2 regions of the Legionella sp. PATHC032 genome follow, and region 2 is predicted to be linked to the other one. Evidence: riboswitches for the same ligand, from Rfam matches in the RefSeq annotation. Region 2 holds a riboswitch; the other holds the start of a gene.

Region 1 (4,982 bases), 1.2 Mb from region 2:
TACACTACGATTAATTCCAGTATTTCCCTTTTGGGTAGTCAACATTGTACCTGCCCTTTTAAATATTCGAGCAAAAACATTCATTACAGCGACTTTTATTGGGATTATTCCAGGAACAACAATCTATGTTATGGTTGGTAACAGCCTAAGCCAAATATTTACTGCCAATCAGACGCCCAATCTTGGGATCATATTTGAACTACAAATATTAGGTCCTCTTCTAGCATTGGCTGTTCTGTCTCTAATGCCAGTTCTTTATCAATTCTCAACTCGCAAGCATCAAAATCGTCAAAGTTTTTCAGATATTAGCCAGGTAATACGTTGCGATCTAGCCATTATAGGTGGTGGAGCCGGAGGTTTGAGTTTGGCTTCTGGTTGCTCACAATTAGGGCTTAAAGTCGTCTTGGTTGAGTCAGGGAAAATGGGGGGAGATTGTTTAAATTACGGTTGTATACCATCCAAATCATTACTTGCGGCAGCCAAGACGTTTTATTATGCAAAACATGCAACACATTTTGGAGTACATACTGAGGCGATAAAAGTTGATTTTCAACAAGTAATGCAACATGTGCATCAAGTCATAGACAATATTTCTGAACACGATTCTGTCCAACGCTTTGAGTCCTTAGGTGTGCAGGTTATTAAACAGTTTGGGAGATTTTTAAATTCTAATACCATACAAGCGGGTGATAGTATTATTAAAGCGAAACGTTTCGTGATTGCGACAGGTTCATCACCCTTTATCCCACCAATTCCTGGATTAGATACGATTCCTTACTTCACCAATGAAACGATTTTTGATTTGAAAGAACAGCCTAAGCACTTGATTGTCATTGGTGGTGGCCCTATTGGTTGTGAACTTTCTCAAGCATTCGCTATGCTGGGTTCTAAAGTTACTCTGCTGGAGGGCTTGAATCTTCTTCCCAAGGATGATCCTGATTGTGTTACTGTCCTCCGTACACAGATGAAATCGATGAATATTCTCATTTATGAACAAATCAAGATTACACAAATATGCTCTCATCCTGATACGGGTATCTCTGTATGTTTTGAATTTCAGAACACGCAATTCACAATTACAGCCAGTCACCTGCTCATTGCAACCGGACGTCGGGCTAATGTGAATCTCCTTGATTTGGAAAAAGCTGGTGTTAAATTCACTAGCAAAGGTGTTGAAGTAAATAAATATTTACAAACCAGTAATAAAAAAATCTATGCTCTTGGTGATGTAACAGGGTTGTATCAGTTTACTCATATGGCTAGTTATCAGGCTGGTATCGCGCTTCGTAATATTGTTTTTAAATTACCGGCGAAAATGGATTATAAGGCGATTCCATGGGTGACTTATACTGATCCTGAATTAGCGCATGTTGGACTAAGAGCCAGTGATGCCTTAAAGCATCCTGATATCCAAATAATTGAGTGGCCATTTGTTGATAATGATCGAGCGCAAACCGAGCATACTTTAAATGGAAAAATAAAAATCATCACAGATAAGAAAGCAAGGATCCTGGGGGTAACCATAGTTGGTCCACATGCCGGGGAACTCATTTTACCCTGGATTATGGCGATTCGTGAGAAAAAAACGCTTCGGAGTTTTACGGATGCAATTATTCCTTACCCTACTCTTAGTGAAATCAGCAAACGTGTTGCCGGTAATTTTTATGCCCCTAAATTATTTTCAAATAAAACGCGAACATTGGTTCGCTGGTTGCAAAAAATTGGGTGAAGCGGCAAGCTATTTAATTCGATTTTAAATAGTGTTTGATTTCCTTTTCATCAGATAAAATTTCAATAACTCGAGCAATCCATTTTTCATTATCTGCCCTAACAAGCAGATTTGTTCGGCCATATAATTTTTTATTTGGTTTACAATGGATTAGTGAAGCTAACATTTTGTTGCAAGCAAGCGAGAAATAGGTGCGGTCTTTACTGAAAACCTTTAGATGATGTTGAGTTAATAATTTTCCAAAAGGGATATTCGTATAAATTATATCGGTAATTAGTTTCTCAGGCAGTTCATCAAAATTAATTTTAATAGCTGCTAATTCAACAGGAATGACTTCATTTTTCTTTTGGGCAAGATCTACATTATTTCTCTTTTTATTTCGGTCTACATACATAATGATAATTCGATAATAGGTATTATTATCCGGGTTTGTAAAGGCAGCAATTACTTTAATTCTGGAAGTGCGCTTATAGTATCTTTCCAAAGTGGTAGTCATTAATGGTTGTGTAAGTAAGTAATTATAGGGAGACATTAGACTATCTTTACTTAATATAGTACTCATTTTAACAATATTGAACAGACTATCTGTCTGATTTGTATTTATTGATGTAGCTGCATGAGATAGCCCCTCTAATACTGATAAAAAAAGAAACAACATGATATTGCGATTGATTGCTCGGATGGAGAGTTTTAAACTCATGCAATTGATTAATATATGAATCATTTTTAATATTGCCTTATTTTTAAGTCAGAAAATAATGTAAAAACAGTCCAATGCCATAAGATAAAGAGGCCGTAACAGCACCAATGACCAGTGTCTCAAAACCAGAATATAACCAGGATTTGGTTGACCAGTGGCTTTTGATCGAACCGATGACAAAAAATGTAATTGCAGTGAAAAAGCAAGACCAGATAAACGTATTGTTCATGACCAGCACGTAAGGAATTAATGGAATAATTCCAAAAAGCAGAAACGCGATAAAAGTATAAAGCGCGGATTTAAACGGGAATCGAAGCACAACAGGTAATCCATATTCTTCTTGTAGCATGGTTTTTATCCATAAGGCTCTGTTGGCTGTAATTTCCTTAACAACCTGATCCAATGTTTGACCATGCAAGCCTTTATTTTGAAAAATTTGTTTTATTTCGTTTTTTTCGCCTTCAGGAATAAACTCTATATGTTTTTCTTCAATCATTTTATAACGCTTATATTGATCAACCTCAGATTTAGTACCCAGGTAATTACTAGCAGCCATTGAAAAACCATCAGCAAGCAAGTTGGCAAAGCCTAAAATTAGAATAACTAAAGAAGACAATTGTCCGCCTACAACCCCGGAAACAATGGCAAAAGTAGTTACTACGCCATCAATTCCCCCATATATCCAATCACGCAAATAATTTTGTAACGGAGTCTGCGTTAATCGCTCTCTGATTTCTTTTTGTGAATGTCCATGCTCTAAATTTTCCATGGCGAATCCTTTTTCTACGTTTATTATTTAGTAACTATCAATACTGACAATAATATCGCTAGTTTGACAAAGCATATAATAAAATTTAGTATATTTGAGTTTGTTAGATGGCGCGGGGTGTCGGAAAATCCGGCTGAGAGTTACCCGTTGAACTTGATCTGAATCATATCAGCGTAAGGACGCCTTCAAAAAAACCATGGCCTTTTTCTGGCATGGTTCCCTTTTGCCATCTCCATACTATTTAAAAATAACAACATAAGGAGTAATGGCGATGTCATCACTAAAATCCAGGGTTACCCTACTACTTAATTGGTACACTAACCCTTATCATACCCCCATACTTGTGGCACAACAATTGGGATTTTATTCAGAAGAAGATATCAAACTCGCCATTCTGGAGCCTGCAGATCCCAGTGATGTGACCGAAATCGTTGGCTTGGGAACAGTAGATTTTGGTGTTAAAGCAATGATTCATACCGTTGCAGCCAAAGCGAAAGGTTATCCAGTTACTTCCATAGGAACGCTGCTTGATGAACCTCCTACAGGACTCATTGCTTTAAAGTCTAGCGGCATAAATTCTTTCCAGGATATTGTTGGGAAACGAGTGGGTTATATTGGCGAATTTGGCAAAAAAATTATTGATGATTTGGCCAGCCTCGCAGGTATTGATCCAACTAGCTACAAAACAGTACGCATTGGTATGAATGTCACAGATGCCATTTATCGGGATGTTATCGACACTGGTATTGGTTTTATTAACTTTCAAAAAGTTGAATTGGAGCATCTTTGCGGAGAAACCGTATTTTTACGAATCGATCAATTAGCTGGTTTAGGCTGTTGTTGTTTCTGCTCAATACAATTTATTGTTCCTGAAACAACATTGCAACAACCTGAATTAGTCAAAGGATTTCTTAGAGCAACACAGCGCGGTGCAGCCTACACGACAGAAAAGCCTGAAGAAGCCTATGAGTTATTATGTCAGGCTAAGCCACAGTTGCGTACTCCCTTATACCAAAAGATTTTTACAAGAACATTACCATTTTTTTCACGTACATTAATTAATGTTGACAGAGATTGGGATAAAGTTGGACGCTATACCAAACATCTAAAAATTATTGATGAACATTTTGATATCTCGCAATGCTATACTAATCATTTTTTGCCAGATACACCTTATTCTGATTTGAAACCAATCGCTTGTTGTCTTGAAAATTAATTATGCGAGCAGGTATTGCAGGTTCAGGGATCATGGGGCGACTGCTGGCTTTTGCATTACATAATGCGGGCTGGCAGGTATCCCTTTTTGACCACTCTAATGAAAGCACGAATTGCAGCACAGCTGCTGCAGGTCTGTTAACACCATTTTCTGAATTGGATAAATCAATTCTATTGATTTCCAGCCTGGGGCAAGAATCAATTAAGAACTATTGGCCACGTATTCTTGAGGGTTTACCTGAAGTTGTTTATTTTCAACAATTGGGCAGTCTGGTGCTATATCATCCTTGCGATCACGCGGAATGGATTCACTTTAGCCGTCGTATCCTGAATCAACTTAACCAGAATGATTCTGTTTTTCAAAAATTATCTCACGAAGATCTCATTGCGCTTGAGCCCGAGCTGACAAAGTTTGAAACCGCTTATTATTTTCCAAATGAAGCGCATATCGATTGCCAAACGCTAATGTTGTCTTTAAAAAAATATCTAGACTCTGTTTGCATACGTCACATTTGCAATACTCCTGTCTTATCGCTTAAACCAGGAGAGATCAATACAAAAGAACAAAG
Region 2 (4,982 bases):
GATTTATACTCCTGGAGTATTTTTTTTACCGAGAATTGCTCTTGGGGAGGTGTCCAGAAAGGGGATTCCAATAAGGAGAGTTTGGTTTGAATCAATAGAATGCAGGCAACAACTGCCATGACTATAAAATTAGCTTGCCAGCCAAAATGATGAAAGATAAGAGCACCAATTACTGGGGCAATAATCGGTGAAACTGAAACAGTCATAGAAATATAGGACAGCACTTTGGCGCGAACAATTGTGTCTTCAAAATCACGTGCTGCGGAATAGGCAATGAGATTTGCACAGCACAAGGCGAATCCTTGTATGGCACGGCCGCAAATAAGCATGGTGACATTCGGTGCGAATGCACACATTAAACTGCCAATTAAGGCTAATAAAAGATTTCCAGGGAGTAGTCGTCGGCGTCCAAAATGGTCTATAAGTGGCCCCCATAGAAGATGAGTCAAGCCATAGACTAACAAATAAATACTTAGGGTTAATTGCCCCATACTTGGGGTGATATTAAAATAATTGGTTATGAAAGGTAGTGATGGTTGATAAAGATCAAATGTAAGTAAAGAAAACGCAGAAAGCAAACCAAGGAATATAATGGAATTATGTGATTTTGGCATATAAGAATCATTCACAAAAAATTATATGATTGTAACCAAATTCAGCTTGCATTTGAAAGGAAATATTAAAGTAAGTTGGCAACTGCCAACTTACTTTACTCTGGAACAGATCGCTTTTCTTCAAAAAAAGTCACCTTACCAGTTTTAATATCATGAATGCCTGCTACAATCCCAATTTGTTTATTCTTAACCAATTCATTTAAAATAGGGCTTTGCTCTAGTATATTTTTTACAACATGCAGGGCATTCGCTTTAGCCATGTCGTCAATTAGTTTGGGATCTGAGCAATTATCAATGCCTGTGTTTTCCATGCTGGGTTTCACGACAGGCTGAATTTTATTGATAACATCAGTCAAGTGTCCCAATTTGACATCTTTGCATGCCCCTGCAACAGCACCACAGGAGGTGTGTGCCAGGACAACTACCAAACGAGCTCCCACTACTTTTGTAGCAAATTCCATACTTCCTAAAATGTCATCGTTGAGAACATTACCCGCAACGCGTAAGGTAAATAAGTCTGCCAAGCCTTGATCAAAAAAGAATTCAGGAACACTGCGCGAGTCCATACAATTCAAGATGACCGCAAAAGGATATTGACCATAAGCTGATTGCTTGGCTTGTTGTAGATAATCTCGTGCTAAAGGTTTATTGCTCAAGAAGCGTTGATTGCCATCTTTTAAACGTTGCAATGCCTGCTTGGGAGTCATTTGTTGTTGTTTAGCCTGGGTCATGGTTTTCCCAAGTATGGGGATTTCTGTTGATGAGGCATAGGCTAGATGGCTTGGGCTCCAAAGGATATTGCATAAGAAAGCAGCTATAAACAGTTTATTTGGCATTGGTTAACTCCTTGTTATTTTATTAATTGTCCTAAATTTTTATTTGCGGTTATTGATTATCTCAAATAAATTCTCAATGAGTGTATGTGGATATTGATCGACAATGAGCGTGTTTCGATCCTTTGAGTGTAAAAACCCTTGATTAACAGCGTAGTCTAAAAATTGCAAAAGGTAATCGTAGTAACCAGATACATTTAGTACGCAGCAGGGTTTTTTATGGTATCCCAATTGTGCCAGGGTAAACATTTCAAAAAACTCATCCAGAGAACCCGACCCGCCTGGCAGCAGAATGAACCCATCAGACAATTTACACATCAATACTTTTCTTTCATACATTGAATTAACAATATGTAATTCTGTTAAGCCATCATGCGCTTTTTCTGTGTCAACCAGAGATTTTGGTATAACACCGATGACATTAGATCCATTTTTTAACATGCGATTCGCTATTATTCCCATCAAACCGCTTTTTGAGCCACCATAAACCAGGGTAATACCACTACTGCTTAGAACATCGGCCAAGTTTTCAGCCGATTGCTTATAGACTTCAGAATAACCTGTGTTAGATCCACAAAAGACAGCGAGTTTGTTAATTTTGTTATTATGGAGCATTTTAAAATTCCAGACGCAATGTTTTATTTATAACATGAAATGACGAAATATAGTTTATTTTTAATGAGTTAATGTTTTCACTATCAAAATTTATAGGATTTAATTTAATTGCCTCAATGCAAGCCATTGTTATTCACCTGCATAAAGACATTGATTTTTAGCATTTTCTTCACAGGCTTGAGTGCAATCACCATAATTTGTTTTTTCGCACTTATTGATGCATTGATTATAAAATTTTTGGGCGCATAGTTCCTGATCAGATTGTTGATCTTGTATGTCTACTTCTGGGATATCTCCTGCTAAAACGGAAGAAAAAAATAATATTGATCCAATAAACACGAGGAATTTGCTCATGATCTCGTTTTCCCTGGTTTATTTAATCCAAAATAGATTAAATATTATACTTTAAATATAATAGGACTTGCGCAAAACTCCAAGGTCAAGGCAAAAAATGTTTTTAATGAGGGAGTTTATATAAACTGAATTACTTTTAATAAAGTTGCTATTCAATCCAGGGATGACTTAGATAATACATTCTAAATTGACCGATAAAAAGTGATATCCTCTTATAATATGCTTAATTCATTAAGCTTCAATTCTTCTTGGCAGGAAGGCTTTGGAATGTTTTTTTTATCGTGAGGTGAAAACCACAGTAATGCGCATTTGTCCTTGTATTTAACGTAGTTTGCTTTATCAATTTTGCTCAGATACTTTTTATTCGCATAGGCATTGTAATTATTTTCGGTAGATGCGGCCTTTTCAAATTTTTTTTGGAAATGGTTTAACTTGTCTGCTAGAAATTGAGCTTCTTTCGAATTATCCCATGGTGATATCAAAGTTTGAGTAATTATATTAGGACAGGTAAAGGTTTCATCAAATGAATCAAAAAGGATGCTCCATAAACTCAATTATTCGTATTGACCATGAATTTGTGAGATTTTTTTAATAAATTCGCAGACGTTATTGGCATGAAGTTTTAATTGTCCAGCTTTTCTTGCTTCTTCCAAAAGAAAAAATTGAATGGAGTGTGCCCATTTGCCATGCTTTGGCCCTGCTCCAATATCGGCAGATAAATAACCCTGTTTTAGAAGGACATTATTGAATAAATCAGCGGTTAATTCACCGCATAAAACTGGAGTGTGATTAGGGTAATGAAAATTGCGACTGGTTTCAAAAGGTATCTGTTCATTTGATTTGGTTCCCTGGTTAAAATGATTTTTACTTCCCCAGTCATCAAAAAATTGCATTAATGTTTTTTTCTCAGGTTGGTTAAATTGATAATATTGCGTTACCAGTTTTTTTAAACCTTGTAAAACCAGCTCTTCACTGCAAAAGAATTGGCATATCGACTTGGCATCTTCTTTCAAGGATTTTTCTAATCCTTCATATCCCAAAGAATCCAGATGTTCTTCATAATTATTGGTATCTGTTTCTCCATTGCGAATAAGTTCTATTGTCATAGTAATGCCTCCAGCTGCTGTATGAAATATTACCAAAATACCGATTTGAGAGTTGCACAGGGTTGGGTTTATTTTTTTTTGAACTAAGGGATTATTAATTAATCATAAACAGATGAAAAAAGAAAGGATTGCTTTGTAATTTTCACTATCATCTCAATCATAAAGAGATATTTTGTAGCGATTAAATTGCGGTCTGTCTATTTCGTGATAAAATAAAAGTTCAACATTAGGGGTGCCAATTGATCAGTTGGCTGAGAGGATCGCCCAACCCTTTGAACCTGATCTCATTAGTCTGAGCGGAGGAAAATGTGTCAATTGTTATTTTTTCTGGAATAGTTGCTTTTATTACCTCGTTTATTGGACTTTTACCGCAAATCGTTAAATCCTTAAAAACCAAATCAACACAAGACCTTTCCATGATGATGTTAGTGAATTATCTCATTTGTTCTCTGGCCTGGATTATTTATGGAAGCAACACAAACTCATTTTTTGTAACGAGTTCCAATATAGTGGGTTTGATAGTGAGCCTTCTACTGATTTTATTAAAAAGACGTTATGATGCTCGATGTTATTAATTTTAAAAACTATCGTTCTATTTTATGTCTTAATGGTGATTTGCCAGATCCCCACTTTTTTCATAATAAAAAGCTGCCGGTCATTGCTGCTGATGGTGCCGCTAATGAGTTATGTAATCTTGGTGTCTTTCCTGATTTAATTACTGGAGATTTGGACTCTATTCAGCCTGCTTTGTTGGAAAACCATTCTTTTCTTCATATACCAGATCAAGGGAGTACGGATTATCAAAAGGCCATGCACTATTTAAAAACTCATGATCTATTGCCGGCTATCGTTGTGGGGATAAATGGAGGATACCTGGATCATATTCTGAATAACATCAACATTTTTATGGAAACAAACTGTCTTTTGTACTCGCCTCCTATCAAAGGTTTTGTCGTTAATGAAAATTTAAAGATTAATTTCATATTACCTGTCCAGACTAAAATCTCCTTGATAGGGATTCCGGAAGCGGTTCTTTCTTCTGATGGTCTGAAATGGGAGTTAAAGCGCTCGCCTCTTTCTTTTCCCGGAAAAAATTCCTGTTTCAATCGAACTCAAACATCTGAAATTAGCCTGGAAGTCCATCAAGGTGCTGCGCTGGTTTTAATTTATGAAGAAGTCATTGAGGATGCTGGAGTTTCACCTTTATAAGGATTTACGAATCCTCCCAATCTCTTTGTTAAAAAATATTTTTAATTCAGTCATTTAGTTTATATTAGCGCCCTTATTAAAAACATTTTTACCTCCAACTTGGTTTTTTGGAAAGTTCCGTTTACCTTGCATAAGCAGTCTCTTTCATCGCCGCAATCGCTCTCAGGCGTATTACCACGTTTATGCTTATATGCTGAAATCCATTTGTCTCCATGCTTCGTACAGTATGATTGCTACAGCATTTGATAAGT

What was found. Region 2 has a riboswitch for thiamine pyrophosphate ahead of OQJ02_RS12475 (SemiSWEET family sugar transporter). Riboswitches for the same ligand answer to the same signal wherever they lie in the genome.
Positions count from the first base shown of each region.
Region 1: another riboswitch for thiamine pyrophosphate. It lies ahead of OQJ02_RS07330 (ABC transporter substrate-binding protein); the one in region 2 lies ahead of OQJ02_RS12475 (SemiSWEET family sugar transporter).

Region 1 is NZ_JAPHOV010000001.1:1,608,151-1,613,132, forward strand. It holds gene OQJ02_RS07315 (FAD-dependent oxidoreductase) at 1-1,729, shown strand, start outside; gene OQJ02_RS07320 (hypothetical protein) at 1,743-2,453, opposite strand; gene OQJ02_RS07325 (VIT1/CCC1 transporter family protein) at 2,473-3,198, opposite strand; TPP riboswitch at 3,302-3,395, shown strand; gene OQJ02_RS07330 (ABC transporter substrate-binding protein) at 3,470-4,414, shown strand; gene OQJ02_RS07335 (FAD-dependent oxidoreductase) at 4,417-4,982, shown strand, end outside.
Region 2 is NZ_JAPHOV010000001.1:2,794,721-2,799,702, reverse strand. It holds gene OQJ02_RS12500 (multidrug effflux MFS transporter) at 1-614, opposite strand, end outside; gene OQJ02_RS12495 (carbonic anhydrase) at 710-1,450, opposite strand; gene OQJ02_RS12490 (TIGR00730 family Rossman fold protein) at 1,490-2,062, opposite strand; gene OQJ02_RS12485 (hypothetical protein) at 2,192-2,416, opposite strand; partial or broken gene OQJ02_RS12480 (LirA/MavJ family T4SS effector) at 2,629-3,558, opposite strand; TPP riboswitch at 3,741-3,844, shown strand; gene OQJ02_RS12475 (SemiSWEET family sugar transporter) at 3,831-4,097, shown strand; gene OQJ02_RS12470 (thiamine diphosphokinase) at 4,081-4,731, shown strand; gene OQJ02_RS12465 (tRNA (cytidine(34)-2'-O)-methyltransferase) at 4,918-4,982, opposite strand, start outside.